DNA from 2 places in the Pseudoalteromonas sp. Ld20 genome. Region 2 is predicted to be linked to the other one. Evidence: predicted binding sites of a transcription regulator. Region 2 holds the regulator's gene; the other holds the start of a gene.

Region 1 (7,993 bases), on a different contig from region 2:
CAGCAAAAATATGGCGATATAGATGTATGCCTAATACCCATCGCTTCTTACTATCATAAAGAAAACGGCAAATGGTATCGCTATGTCCATACCACACCGGAAGACGCGCTAAACGCAGCACAAGAGCTTAATTGTAAAGTTATGATACCGTGGGGCTATGGCAACTCAAGTTGGCAGATGGGCGATCACAGCAGCCATTCTGCGTTACTGCGTTTATTGCATATGTATAAAAAAATGGATTCACAAGTACCGCTATATATTCTTAATGAAGGTGAAAGTGTGCAATTGTAGTCATTAACAAGCTGTAGAGCATTCGACGATATTACTGAGCGAATCAGACAATGTACGTTTTAGCGAAACCACTTAACTTTTCAACTAGGGAGACGACTGCAATGTTTGTCGATTATATTGATACACCGCTAGGGTGTGTTGAATTTAAAGCATCAGATAAAGGCATTACCCAAGTTATATTTTCTGGGGAAATAAAAACCCACGTCATAGCCAGCGATATAACAACTGAGTGTAAAAAACAGTTACATGAGTATTTCGCAAAAGCACGCAAAGAATTTGACCTACCCCTTGATCCTAAAGGAACAGATTTTCAAAAATCAGTGTGGTACTGCTTATCAAACATTCCCTATGGTGAAGTCGTCACGTATTTAGACATCGCTAAAATGGTGAATAAGCCCAAAGGCTCTCAGGCCGTTGGCGGCGCTAATGGCCGAAATCCTATTAGCTTAATTGTACCGTGCCATAGAGTGATAGGCAGTAATGGCTCACTCACAGGCTATGCAGGAGGAATTGAGCGTAAATTGTGGTTACTCAGCCATGAAGGCTTTGAAGTTAAGCCATCAAAAGAAAGCCAACAACTCGACATTCAAAATGTGATTCATTCACGACAAGCCAAAACCGAGTTTTTAGCTTAACCTCTGCCCTGTTATTATTCACCTTGAAATTACTGAGTTACTTAAACTGTAGGTCGAGATTTATCCCGAAAAAGTAATTACGTTAGCGCCTGCGCGAGGTAAATTCCCACCTATGGTGTTAGCTTTAGTGTCTAAATCTGTTTTAGGTAAAGCTTTATGTGGTTGTCTTTCACCTACAACCAATCTACCCAACCACGCTTGTTCTAATCTGACCGCTTATAGCTTACAACTCTTGTTTTCACCCACTAAAAAGCCGCTGTATCTTACAATACAGCGGCTTTTGAAATCATTATTCTAAATTAATAGATTATGACTTAGGTGCACGACCCGCACGTTTACGTTCGTTTTCTGTAAGGTGACGCTTACGGATACGAATGTTTAGTGGTGTAACTTCTACTAACTCATCATCAGCAATAAACTCAAGCGCTTGCTCAAGTGAATAGTTAAGTGCTGGAGTTAATGTTTGTGCTTCATCTGTACCAGATGCACGAACGTTAGTAAGTTGCTTACCTTTAAGCGCATTAACTGTAAGGTCGTTATCACGGCTATGAATACCGATAACCATACCTTCGTATACTTCAACACCGTGACCGATGAATAAACGGCCGCGCTCTTGTAAGTTAAATAATGCGTTAGTAAGTGCTTTACCTGTTGCATTTGCAATCATTACACCGTTCTTACGAACACCTAGCTCGCCACCTTTGTGCGGACCGTAGTGATCAAACGTGTGATAAAGTAAACCAGAACCTGATGTTAACGTCATGAACTCAGTTTGGAAACCGATTAAACCACGGCTAGGGATCATAAAGTCCAAACGCATACGGCCTTTACCATCTGGGGCCATATCAGTAAGCTCACCTTTACGAAGACCAATTTGTTCCATGATAGAACCCTGGTGCTCTTCTTGACAGTCAATTGTTAGTGTTTCATACGGTTCTTCTAACACACCATCAACTGTACGTAAGATTACTTCTGGACGAGATACTGCTAGCTCGTAACCTTCACGACGCATGTTTTCGATTAAGATACCTAGGTGTAATTCACCACGGCCCGATACACGGAAGCTATCAGGGTTATCAGTATCTGCAACACGAAGTGCTACGTTGTGTACTAATTCTTTGTCTAAACGCTCACGGATATTACGTGATGTTACAAACTTACCTTCTTTACCACAGAAAGGTGAGTTATTTACAGAGAATGTCATTGTTACTGTTGGCTCATCAACACTTAGTGGTGGTAATGCTTCAACGTTGCCAGGGAAACAAACTGTATCAGAGATCTTAAGCTCACCAATACCTGTTACTGTTACGATATTACCTGCGTAAGCTTTATCAGTTTCGATACGCTCAAGGCCAAGGTAGCTTTGTACTGCACCGATTTTACCGTTACGTTTAGAGCCGTCAGCACCAATAATAGTAACTTGTTGGTTAGGAGCAACAGAACCACGTTTGATACGACCTATACCGATTACACCAACATATGAGTTGTAATCAAGTTGAGAGATCTGCATTTGAAAGTCACCTTCAGGATCTGCATCCGGTGGTGATACTTCATCAACGATCATCTTGAACATAGGTTCCATGTTGTCTGATGGCTCGTCTAAATCTAGTGTTGCCCAGCCGTTGATAGCTGAAGCGTAGATTACTTTAAAATCTAACTGTTCGTCAGTTGCGCCAAGGTTGTCGAATAAATCAAAGATTTGATCCATAACCCAATCAGGACGTGCACCTGGCTTATCAATTTTATTGATAACTACGATCGGCTTTAAGCCCTGTGCGAATGCCTTTTGCGTAACGAAACGCGTTTGCGGCATTGGACCTTCTTGAGCATCAACAAGTAGTAATACTGAGTCAGCCATCGAAAGTACGCGTTCAACTTCGCCACCGAAGTCGGCGTGTCCTGGAGTATCAACGATATTGATATGGTAATCGTTCCATGAGATGGCTGTGTTTTTAGCCAAAATGGTAATACCACGTTCTTTCTCAATGTCGTTTGAGTCCATCACGCGCTCTTCGTTACCGCCGCGTGTTTCTAATGTACCTGATTGCTCAAGTAGTTTGTCAACCAGTGTTGTTTTACCGTGGTCAACGTGCGCGATAATCGCTATATTTCTTAACTTTTCGATGCTCATATATTCACTCAGAGAAATTGAATCTCAATGATCCTGCAGGGGCTTTACGCTCTCACCCGCGTTTTCACGAGATGTCCCAGCATTGGATTTAAAAGGGCGCATATTATCCCCTATAAATGACATGGATGAAAGTTTATCCAATATATATTTCAAAACTTTCTTAATAGTTCCAATAAGTATCTGTTTTATATATGACATTTTTATTAATTTAATTTCTGAATTAACTCTTATTTTGTACATTCAATACATTTCATGCCATATTTTGACAGTATTTTATAAGTAAGTTAGTTTTACAGCTGTGTTTATAATTCATACAAGTCGTACCAAATCCCGTTACGCACCAAAATGATCTTTTAACGCTTCATATTGGTGCAACGCAATAGGTAGCATAACGTAGAACTATAATTTTTAAACTTATAAACAAAGACTTATAAATATGGCACAGAAAACGCTTACTATAAACAAAAGCAATTATGCAGCAAAAATAAAACCCAACAGTTGGAGGACACATGTCACAATCGGTTTTAGATTTTATTAAAGAAAATGACGTTAAGTTCGTTGATTTACGCTTTACTGATACAAAAGGTAAAGAGCAACACGTTTCTATTCCTCATCACCAAGTTGATGAAGATTTCTTTGAAGACGGTAAAATGTTTGACGGTTCTTCAATTGCTGGCTGGAAAGGTATTAATGAATCAGACATGGTATTAATGCCTGTTGCTGAATCAGCTAAGCTAGACCCTTTCACAGAAGAAGCGACATTAATCTTACGTTGTGACGTCGTTGAGCCTGCAACATTACAAGGTTATGAGCGCGACCCGCGTTCAGTTGCTAAACGCGCTGAAGAGTATATGCGTTCTACAGGTATTGCTGATACAGTTTTATTTGGCCCTGAACCTGAGTTTTTCGTATTTGATGATGTTAAATACAAAACGGATATGTCTGGTTCAATGTACAAAATTGATTCTAAGCAAGCTGCTTGGAATTCAGATAAAGAATATGCAGATGGCAACACAGGTCACCGTCCTGGCGTTAAAGGCGGTTACTTCCCAGTTGCTCCAGTTGATGATTTCCAAGATTGGCGTTCAGCTACGTGTCTCGTTCTAGAAGAAATGGGCCAAGTAGTAGAAGCACATCACCACGAAGTAGCAACCGCTGGTCAAAATGAAATCGCGACTCGCTTTAATACGATGGTAATTAAAGCAGATGAAATCCAAGAGATGAAATATGTTATCCATAACATGGCTCATTTATATGGCAAAACTGCGACTTTTATGCCTAAACCAGTTGTTGGTGATAACGGTTCTGGTATGCATTGTCACCAGTCTTTAGCTAAAGACGGTGTTAACTTATTCGCAGGCGACAAGTACGGCGGTCTTTCTGAAGATGCACTTTACTACATCGGCGGTATTATCAAACACGCTAAAGCAATCAATGCGTTTGCGAATGCATCGACTAACTCGTACAAGCGTTTAGTACCAGGTTTTGAAGCGCCAGTTATGCTTGCATATTCTGCACGTAACCGCTCTGCATCAATTCGTATTCCAGTGGTTCCGTCTGAAAAAGGTCGTCGTATCGAAGTACGCTTCCCAGATCCAACAGCTAACCCATACCTTGCATTTTCTGCAATGTTAATGGCAGGTCTTGACGGTATCAAAAACAAGATCCACCCTGGCGATGCAATGGATAAAGATTTATACGACTTACCTGCTGAAGAAGCAGCTGAGATCCCAACTGTTGCGGCATCACTTGATGAAGCACTCTGTGCACTTAGCGCAGACCGTGAGTTCTTAACGCAAGGTAACGTATTTACTGATGACTTAATTGATGCTTACATCAAACTTAAGAGTCAGGAAGTTGAAAAGCTTAACATGACAACTCACCCAGTTGAGTTTGAAATGTACTATAGCTGCTAATAACGCTGTAGAGAAAATTATCTAATAGATAATATATATGTGTTCTCAAGGCCCGTTTTACGGGCTTTTTTTATGGTAAATTTGGTCATTATCCACTACAGTTTAATTAGTGCAAAAAATGCAGGACTGTACAGTGAAAAAAACAATTTTATTACTTTTAAGCATGTCTTTAGTTAGTATTAACAGCTACGGCGGTGACAAAAAAATCTACTCGTGGAAAGACAAACATGGCGTACTGGTATTTTCTGACAGCCCTAGAGCAGGAGCCCAAGAAATTAAATTATCAAGCCAAAATTTATCTATGCCCGCTGTTGATATTACCGTGTTAAATGAAGACAAGCCCGCTGCGGTGGTCAACTTTAAAATTGTTATTGCTTCACCCACTAATGAAGAAACTGTCCGTGAAAATACAGGGTCTGTTTACGTTACTAGTAGAATAGTTCCACGCTTTGAGAGCGGTTTTAAAATTCAATTACTCGTTGATGGTGTCGCATTCGCTAAGCCGAGCAACACGGGTACTTTTGCACTTCGTGATGTAAACCGCGGTGAGCACACATTGCAATTGAAACTATTTAACTCCGAAGGTTCTGTGGTCTCGGTTAGTGAAAGCAGCACTTTTTTTATGCATAGGGCATCGTCTTTGTAAGAATAGTGTTTTTTCTACCACGACACATTTCTTGTACGTAACTCTGTGATAAGCTGCTAAATATCATCAACGCACTAAAATGGTGCAACCATGCCCAACAATAAAATTTTCCGCCCCGAACTCCTCGCAAGTATTTGGCAAAATCTGACTACGGCCGTTATTTTACTTGATGAACGTTTTACCCTTGTGTACGCCAATGACAGTGCGAGTGAGCTATTAGGCTTAGGCCCTAAACGTATTTTAAAACAATCTTTCGATAGCCTATTTAGTTACCACTCAATTGATTTAAAACGAATAGCGCAATACGCTTTAATTGATGGTGTAGATTGCCACCAGCACAGAGCTGACGTAGTTTTCGTTGATTCTCGCCATGCTAAATTAGCGATTAGTGCACGACGCGTTATGCTAGAAAATGCCTATTATATTTTGCTCGAATGTCGGCAAACGGATGATGAAATCCGCCACGATCAAGCTTCAAATCAAATGCACCAATATCAAGCTGCACGTAACCTAATTAGGGGGCTTGCGCACGAAATAAAAAATCCTTTAGGTGGTATTCGTGGAGCGGCGCAATTATTGCAGTATGAGGTTGATCAGCAAGAACGGGATGAATGCGCTGAGCTAATTATTGAGCAAGCAGATCGCTTGCGAGAACTAGTTGATAGATTACTAGGGCCGAATCAATTACCGCAAAAATCATACGGTAATATTCACCAAACCTTGGAGTCGGTTATCAGGTTAAGTACTCTCGACAACTGTGCCAACATCAGTTTAGAAAAAGATTACGACCCGAGTATACCCGATGTGTTTATTGACCAAGGTAAAATTCAGCAAGTTGTGCTCAATATCGTACGTAATGCGCAGCAAGCATTAGTGAATGGTGGTGTAATCAAAATTAAAACACGCATCAACCAGCGCCAACGACGCCCCGGAAAACCCCCTAAAAAGGCCTTGCAGATACAAATTTCAGACAATGGACCAGGTATCGATCCTAGCATTAAAGAAACGCTATTCTACCCCATGATCACGAATAAAGAAGGTGGTTCTGGCCTAGGCCTTTCGATAGCGCAAACCTTGATCGACCAACACAATGGCTACATCGAGTGTGATAGCTGGCCTGGTCATACAGAATTTAATATATATCTGCCGTTTGTAGATTAAGCGGTTTTGGAGCACCTATGAAAACAGTTTGGCTTGTAGATGATGATGCATCAATTCGTTTCGTACTTGAAAAAGCCCTCACCCGTGCAGGATTTAACGCTGAAAGCTTTTCTAATGCACAAGATGTCCTCACTGCACTTAAATTTAGCCAACCGACTGTGCTTATTTCTGACGTACGTATGCCCGGAATGGACGGTATGGCACTGTTAGAACTAATAGCAGAGCAAAACCCAGGGCTGCCAGTTATTATCATGACCGCGCATTCAGATTTAGATTCAGCAGTCAATGCGTTTCAAAAAGGTGCTTTTGAATACTTAGCCAAACCATTTGATTTAAATGAAGCCGTCAGCCTTGTTGAAAGTGCGTGCCGTGCGAATGCGACAAAAAAGACCAAGCGTAAGCAAGCTCCCCCCAAAAGTGCGCACATTATTGGTGAAGCCCCCGCTATGCAGGAGGTGTTTCGTGCTATAGGTAAACTATCGGCATCAAGCATGAGTGTGCTCATTAATGGTGAGTCTGGTACAGGCAAAGAGCTTGTCGCCAGTGCTTTGCATAACCATAGCCCACGAAAAGAAAATCAATTTATTGCTTTAAACATGGCCGCCATTCCTAAGGAACTGGTTGAGTCAGAGCTCTTTGGGCACGAAAAAGGTGCCTTTACAGGTGCTGATAGCGTACGTAAAGGCCGTTTTGAACAGGCTAATGGCGGCACCTTATTTTTAGATGAAATCGGTGACATGCCATTGGATGTGCAAACACGCTTATTACGCGTATTAGCAGATGGTGAATTTTACCGTGTTGGTGGGCATCAAAGTATTAAAGTGGATGTGCGTATTATTGCTGCAACACATCAAAACCTTGAAGATCTCGTTAAGCAGGGTAAGTTTAGAGATGATTTATTTCACCGTTTAAACGTCGTCAGGTTACGCCTTCCCGCGCTACGTGAACGCACCGAAGATATAGAACGCTTAGCGCAACACTTTTTGCATAAAAGCGCCAAAGACTTGCAAGTAGAAAGCAAAATTCTTAGCCCAAAAGCAACCGATCAACTGCGCTTATTCAACTGGCCCGGAAATGTTCGTCAATTAGAGAACACTTGCCGCTGGCTAACCGTTATGGCACCGGGTGAATTGGTCAGTGAGCAAGATTTACCTCCTGAGATTCTCGAAGTAGAGGCGTCGCAACAAGAAGGTGACTGGCTCGATGCATTTCA
Region 2 (7,993 bases):
TTAATGGAAAACCATTGACCAGTGAAGGGACTAGCTCATGAATAGTGCGCGTTTAATATTAAGCGTATTATTTATAGGTTTTATGGCGTGGTTGTGGCTCCCGTACTTTAGCCAAACAACGACCACGGTAAAAAATCAAGAAGATGTGATAGCAAAACCTGATTATACCGCGGTCGAATTAAAGCAAACCGCATTTGATGAGCAAGGTAAAATTAGCCACAAAGTAACCGCAGCAAAAATGGAACTTTATCAGCAGTTAGGATTTACTTACTTTGAAAAGCCTATTTTTACTTTATATAATCAACAGCAAACGTGGCAAATCAATGCGCAAGAAGCCACATTATATGAAAATAACCAGTTGATTTTAGAAGGCAATGTTGTTGCTAAAAATCTCACAAACAACGCAATGATTAAGCATATTAATGCCGATAATATCTTGGTTGATATTGAACAACAAACCATGAGTTCAGAACAGCCTGTTGAATTAATCGGACCAAATTTAAAGACCACCGGACGCGGCCTTAGAGCCGACTTAAAAGCCGAAGTGGTAGAACTTATTAACCATACGCGAACCATATATTATGACCAATAAATTTGCTCACTTACTTGTAATACCTAGCTTGTTCATTGCCCTTTCAAGCTTTGCTGAAGGTACTCTTCCACTTGCAGACCAAGTATCGATAAGCGCTGATAAACAGCTTGCACAGCTGAAAAAAAATGTCGGTATTTTTGAAAAAAACGTAGAGATAATCCATGGTAATCGTCGTATCACAGCTGATCACCTAGAAGTGCACAAACGTGAAGATTTAGGTGATAATAAGCAGCTGCTTGTTGCCACTGGAAGCCCTGCATACTTTGAAGAAAAACAAACAGATGGCACAATTATGAGCGCCAGCGCCAATGAGGTTCGTTACGATGTTGATAAACGCTATTTAACTTTAATCGGTAACGCCCAAGTCACTCAAGCAGGTCAAAAGATTAATGCCAAAAGTATTACATACGACATGGACCAACAATTAATTAGCGCTGAAAAAGATGAAAATTCAGACGAACGAGTGCATACAATATTAGTCCCAGTAAACACTAAAAAAGATAACGAAAAAGGTCAGCCATGAGCACATTAAAAGCTGAGTTTTTAGCAAAAAGTTATAAAGGCCGCCAAGTCGTAAAAAATGTAGGCTTAGAAGTCAGCGCTGGTAGCATTGTTGGCTTACTTGGCCCTAATGGCGCAGGCAAAACCACCACTTTTTACATGATTGTAGGATTAGTGCCAAGCGACAAAGGTAAAATAAGCATAGATGATAACGACATCACCTTATTACCAATGCACAGCCGTGCACGTTTAGGGATTGGCTATTTACCGCAAGAATCTTCGATATTTCGCAAACTGACCGTTTACCAAAACCTGATGGCGATACTCGAAACCCGTAAAGAGCTAAATAAACAAGCTCGTGAAGAAGCGCTTGATGGCTTACTTGATGAATTTAGCATTCAGCACATCCGCGATAGTCAAGGTATGGCATTATCTGGTGGTGAACGCCGTCGCGTTGAAATTGCTCGCGCTTTAGCCGCAAACCCTAAATTTATTCTGTTAGATGAGCCTTTTGCTGGCGTTGATCCTATTTCGGTGTTAGATATAAAGAAGATTATTGAACATCTTAAAAACCGTGGGATAGGCGTACTTATTACCGACCACAATGTACGAGAAACCCTTGATGTTTGTGAAAAAGCCTACATAGTTTCTCATGGGGAGTTAATTGCATCAGGCACTCCTGAGCATGTACTTGCCGACCAAACAGTCCGCGACGTTTATTTGGGTGAGCAATTTAGGCTATAAAGCCACGCCCGGCTAAGGTTCTGCTAGACTTAATTATGACAACAATAAAAGGATTGTTAGAGATACATGAGGCAATCACTCCAGCTGCGCATGGGCCAGCAACTTACAATGACACCACAGCTACAACAAGCTATTCGTTTGTTACAGTTGAGCACATTAGATCTTCAACAAGAGATCCAAGAAGCACTAGATAGCAATCCATTACTTGAGGTCGATGAAAATGACTTTGGTGATGAATCAGGTGGTAAGAACGAACAAAAACAAGATACTGATGATCAAACTGTCAGTGCCTCAGCTGATGACACGCCAAGTGAATACGAACAAGAAAGCAGTGAAGCGCTAGCAAAAGATACCGTAAGCGACGAAATGGCGATGGATGTTACATGGGATGAATACATGAGCGCCGCACCAAGCTCTTCATCAGGGCCAATGCCTGAAGATGAATCTATTTATCAAGGCGCTTCATCTGAAACCCTCCACGATCACCTTATGTGGCAACTACAGCTGACTCATTTTAGTCCGACTGACGAAGCTATCGCGATAGCCATTGTCGAAGCGGTTGATGACTCAGGTATTCTTACACTAAGCTGTGAAGACATTGCTGAAAGCCTAAACAAAGGTAATAACGAAGAAGAAATTGAACTTGATGAAGTTCAAGCGGTATTAAAGCGTATTCAGTTATTTGATCCGGTCGGTATTGCTGCACGCAGCCTACCTGAATGTTTATGTATTCAGCTAAATCAATTTGATCCTGCAACGCCTTGGATTGCCGAAACAAAAATGATTTTAACTGATCATATCGATTTATTAGCTAGTCGCGACTATCGTACTTTGATGAAAAAGACTAAGCTAAAGGAAGATGAACTAAAAGAAGTAATGACACTCATCCACAGCCTTAATCCAAAGCCTGCGGATACCATAGTTCGAGAAGAGTCAGAGTACGTTATTCCCGACGTGTCAGTGAAAAAAATTAAAGGCCGCTGGGTGGTAGAGCTCAACCCAGATAGCATGCCAAAAATTAGAGTTAACAGCCAATATGCGGCGATGTCGCGCTCAGTAAAATCGAGCACTGACAGCCAATTTATTCGCTCTCATTTACAAGAAGCTAAATGGTTTATAAAAAGCCTAGAAAGTCGTAATGACACATTACTCAAAGTAACTAACTGCATTGTTAAACAGCAGCAAGGTTTTTTTGAGCATGGCCCCGAGGCTATGCGACCTATGGTATTAAACGATGTTGCTGAAATGGTTGAAATGCATGAATCAACAATCTCCCGGGTAACAACCCAGAAGTACATGCATACACCACGTGGTATTTTTGAGTTAAAGTATTTTTTCTCAAGCCATGTCAGTACCGAAAATGGCGGAGAATGCTCATCGACAGCAATTCGTGCACTCATAAAAAAATTGATTGCAGCAGAAAACTCAGCTAAACCATTGAGTGATAGTAAAATTGCAGATATATTGGCAGAGCAAGGTATCAAAGTAGCTAGACGAACAATAGCAAAGTACCGTGAATCGCTAGCTATTCCACCGTCAAATCAACGTAAAAGCTTGATTTAAGGCGTAAAACCACAAGAAGGAAAATGCTTATGCAACTAAATTTAACTGGTCGTCACGTAGAAATTACTGATTCATTAAGAGACTATGTAAACAATAAGTTTGCGAAGCTTGAGAGGCATTTTGATCACATCAACAATGTCCATGTTATTCTTGACGTAGAAAAGCTCAACCAAAAAGCAGAAGCAACATTACATGTCAGTGGCGCAGAGCTATTTGCCTCAACGCAGCACCAGGACATGTATGCCGCGATTGACGGGCTCATCGATAAACTCGACCGTCAAGTTATCAAACACAAAGAGAAGCACGCTCGACACTAACACTATGAAACTAAGTTCACTTACTTGTCAGGACTGCAGTAAAGCTGCGGTCCTTTTTAATAGCAAAAAACGTATCCTCGAATTTATCAGCCAATTGGCTCATGAACGGCTTCCTCACTTATCACAACAAGACATATTGAGTGCTCTATTAAATAGAGAAAAATTAGGTAGTACAGGTATTGGCCGTGGTATCGCGATCCCGCATGGTCGCATGAGTGGCGCACAAGAACCACTCGCTTTAATTTTAGTAAGCGAACAACCAATCAATTTTGATGCCATTGATAATCGCCCCGTCGATATTTTTGTTGCACTCATCGTACCTGACGGTGACAGTGAACTTCATTTAAAGACGTTGGCTACAATTGCTGATAAACTCAACGACAAAGAGTTTTGTAAACAAATACGTAGCGCAAAAACAGACCAAGATCTATATCAAGTAATTGTTGAACAGTCGTAGTTAAAAGAAGGAGAGTTTACATGGAATTAATTATCATCAGTGGGCGCTCAGGGTCAGGTAAATCTGTCGCTTTGCGTGTATTAGAAGACCTTGGCTATTATTGTGTTGATAATATCCCTGTAAACTTATTACCGTCGTTAGTGCGTAGTGTATCTGATAACTACGATAAGATTGCCGTCAGTATTGATGTGCGTAACTTACCCAAAGAACAGCAAGAGTTTAATGATATTCTTGAGTATCTTCCGGGGTTTGCAAACCCAACTCTATTTTATCTAGACAGTGACGACCAAACGCTCATTAAGCGCTTTTCTGAAACACGCCGTTTACACCCACTTTCTTTAGATTCACTGCCACTTGATTTAGCCATTAAACAAGAAAAAGTGCTATTAGATGTACTCATTACCCGCGCCGACTTTATTCTTGATACAACCGATTTAAGTGTCCACCAGCTGGCTGAATCAATTCGCGAAAAAATCTTAGGCAAAAAAGATAAAAAACTGATCATTACATTTGAGTCATTTGGTTTTAAGCATGGCATTCCTAAGGGAGCTGATTATGTATTTGATGCGCGCTTTTTACCAAACCCACACTGGGAACCTGAATTAAAGCCACTAACAGGGCTTGATCAACCGGTAAAAGATTATTTAGCGAGTCACAGCATAGTGCAAAAATTCACATGGCAAATTCAAACTTTTATGCAAACATGGTTACCACACCTTGAACGCAATAATCGTAGCTACTTAACAATTGCAATCGGCTGTACCGGTGGACAACATCGTTCAGTGTATTTAGCACAAACCATTGGCGAAAGCTTTGCAATGAGCCATAGTAATGTGAAGATTCGCCATCGCGAACAAGAATAAACGAAGAGAAACCAATGCGTTTAGAAGATACATTTTTAATAGAAAATAAGCTTGGTTTACACGCCCGTGCAGCCAGTGTATTAGCGCAACTAGCCGTGCAGTTCGATGCCAGTATTACGCTTCATCAAGATAACAAAGAAGCCGCTGGAGATAGCGTATTAGGCTTAATGTTACTTGAAAGTAGCCAAGGAAAAGAAGTAAAAGTAGTGTGCGAAGGCCCCGATGCAGAACCCGCACTAGCGGCAATAGGACAACTTATTGCACAGAAATTTAACGAGCAAGAATAGCTCGTAGTATCGCTTTACAAATTGCGATAAACTGAATAAGCATGTTGGTTATAACAATCAGCCTGCTTAATTATCGAAGTCTACCCTACCCTAAAAGTGTATTAATTATTTAAGGACGCCAATGCCTGAAGCTTTTGAACAAGATTACCCACTACAACAACTAAAACAAGTGACAAAGTCACTTAACAGTGGTCAGTTTGTTCAAGTTAGGCGTATGTTGGCAAAAACAGCTCCATGTGACACCGCATTACTGCTTGAGTCATCCCCCCATAAAACTCGTACCCAACTATGGCAACTAGTTGACCCTGATGTTCAAGGTGACGTACTCGAAGAACTCTCAGAAGATGTTCGTTTAGGTATTATCGCCCAAATGGAACCGGAGCATATTGCTGCGGCCACTGAAGACATGGGGCATGATGATTTAGGTGAAGTGCTAAGAAGCCTGCCTGACACAGTTTATCAAGACGTTGTTAGCGCAATGGATAGCCAAGACAGAGAACGCGCAACGCAAGCTCTTTCATATCAAGAGCGCTCTGCTGGTGCGCTGATGAATACAGATACCGTGACCATTCGTCCAGATGTCACTATCGACGTGGTACTTCGTTATTTACGCTTAAGAGGTGAACTACCAGAGGGCACCGATGACCTTTATGTCGTTGATAAAAACAACTGCTTTATAGGTGCCATGTCACTAACCACATTATTGACTAATTCGCCGGATAAGATCATTCGTGATTTTATGGATGAAGATTGTGAGTCCATTCCTATTTCAATGGATGAAACGGAAGTAGCCCAACTATTTGAGCGCCATAACTGGATATCAGCACCTGTTGTTGATGATAACGACCATCTACTTGGTCGTATTACAATCGATGATATCGTTGACGTTATCCGAGAAGACGCCGAGCATAGCCTGTTAAGCTTGGCGGGTCTTGATGATGAAGAAGACACCTTTGCTCCCGTATTAAAAAGCTCTAAAAAACGCTCTATTTGGCTGGGAGTTAACTTATTAACAGCACTTATGGCGGCTATTGTTGCCAGCTTTTTTGAAAACACCTTAGCAATCCTACCTATCCTTGCTGTATTGAATGGCATAGTGCCTTCAATGGGTGGCGTTGCGGGTAGCCAAACATTAACACTTGTAATACGTGGTATTGCCGTTGGTCATATAAACCAAACTAACCAACGTTTCTTACTTATGAAAGAACTCGCTATTGGCGCGATTAACGGTATTGTTTGGTCAATTCTGATAGCAGGTGTAGTCGCAATTTGGCAGTGGGACTTTAAACTTGGTGGCGTACTCGCATTTGCAATGTTTATGAACCTAGTTGCTGCGGGCATCGCTGGTGCAAGTATCCCACTGATCTTGAAAAGAATGAAAATAGATCCCGCCCTTGCTGGTAGCGTAGTACTGACAACCGTTACAGACATTGTCGGCATATTCGCATTCTTAGGAACCGCAACCTGGCTGCTCGTCTAAAAGCATACCTACGCAAATTTAAACACCTGAGTTAATCATACTTGCATTGCTGGTAACAGTAGGCGGGAGTTTACCTCGCGCGGATTTTCTTAAAATTTGGGACGTAAGTTAATACTGAAGAATTCTGGTGGGTCATAAGTGCATGCTCTCTATTAATAAATAGCATGCACTTATAATTTGAATGTAACCATCCTAGCTAAAATCCTTTTTGATCCTTGTGCAAACACATACCTGAAATAGGCAGTTCCAAAAATGTCCGTATAAATATAAATCTCCTTTTAACTCCTGAGCCAATCCTTGTAGTTTTTATTATCCTTAACTAATCAACTTGATTATTTGTTCATTCCTTGGGTCATATCAATAACTCGCTTCCACTGTTGCGCTGTCCATAACGCTTTTGGGAGACGTGTTTTTTCTTCCTGATTGTGTTGCGCTACCTTTTCCATAAAGATCTCCTGCTACGCTTTATATACCCAAACAACCTCAAGATACAGAAACTCATATTTTGAAATGGTTTGAATATGCTACCGTCCTTGCTGTTCATTCCTTGTCGCTAACTAATAAATTTAACGTTTCGCAATAATGTATATTGCATGTATTAGGCCTGGAAAATAACCTAATAGCGTTAATAAAATATTAATCCAAAATTGTGCACCTAGACCAACTTGTAAAAACACACCTAAAGGCGGAATTAAAACCGATAATAAAATACGTATTAAATCCATTGTTTACACTCCTTGTTATAAGAGTAGAAAGCCCAGCCTAGCTGGGCGTTTCTAACTAAAATCACTCTGCGATAATAGTTAAATTATCAACTACATCACGTACATCTTCAGCATTTTTAGCAATTTTAACCGCTAGTTGCTTTTCAGCATCAGAGTCTACTGTACCATTGAGTGTCACAACACCTTTGTCAGTATCTACATCAATATCTGTACCGCCAACTTCTGAGTTGAATAAATAACGTGTAGTAATAACAGTACTAATTTTTGCGTCAGTTAAGTCACTTTCAACGCTATCGTTATCGTTGTGCTTGATTTCAGCATTTTTTACAACGGTAAGCTCATTATTTACGCCCAGTACACCATCAAGACTTAGTACTAGTTCTTCAGCTAACTCTTTATCAAGCTCGCTTTCAACTTTACCTGTCAGTACAACCTTGCCATTTTTTACATCTGTGTTAATGTCA

Evidence for each region. Region 2 encodes sigma-54, which starts transcription at its own class of promoters, with help from an activator protein. Its sites were predicted from a motif close to GTTGGCACGNNNNTNGNNT; they were not measured.
Region 1: the regulator sigma-54 is predicted to act here: its motif matches at 3,493-3,511, upstream of glnA (glutamate--ammonia ligase).

Annotation. Positions count from the first base shown of each region.
Region 1 covers NZ_JBISHB010000030.1:21,037-29,029, reverse strand. Annotated here, with positions in the region: gene ACJJVX_RS05820 (MBL fold metallo-hydrolase) at 1-291, shown strand, start outside; gene ACJJVX_RS05815 (methylated-DNA--[protein]-cysteine S-methyltransferase) at 393-926, shown strand; gene typA (translational GTPase TypA) at 1,234-3,057, opposite strand; gene glnA (glutamate--ammonia ligase) at 3,567-4,973, shown strand; gene ACJJVX_RS05800 (DUF4124 domain-containing protein) at 5,107-5,619, shown strand; gene glnL (nitrogen regulation protein NR(II)) at 5,710-6,780, shown strand; gene ntrC (nitrogen regulation protein NR(I)) at 6,798-7,993, shown strand, end outside.
Region 2 covers NZ_JBISHB010000043.1:372,448-380,440, forward strand. Annotated here, with positions in the region: gene kdsC (3-deoxy-manno-octulosonate-8-phosphatase KdsC) at 1-41, shown strand, start outside; gene lptC (LPS export ABC transporter periplasmic protein LptC) at 38-592, shown strand; gene lptA (lipopolysaccharide transport periplasmic protein LptA) at 582-1,115, shown strand; gene lptB (LPS export ABC transporter ATP-binding protein) at 1,112-1,837, shown strand; gene ACJJVX_RS18830 (RNA polymerase factor sigma-54) at 1,904-3,400, shown strand; gene hpf (ribosome hibernation promoting factor) at 3,430-3,717, shown strand; gene ACJJVX_RS18840 (PTS sugar transporter subunit IIA) at 3,722-4,174, shown strand; gene rapZ (RNase adapter RapZ) at 4,195-5,037, shown strand; gene ACJJVX_RS18850 (HPr family phosphocarrier protein) at 5,052-5,324, shown strand; gene mgtE (magnesium transporter) at 5,446-6,804, shown strand; gene ACJJVX_RS18860 (YqaE/Pmp3 family membrane protein) at 7,371-7,529, opposite strand; gene ACJJVX_RS18865 (BON domain-containing protein) at 7,591-7,993, opposite strand, start outside.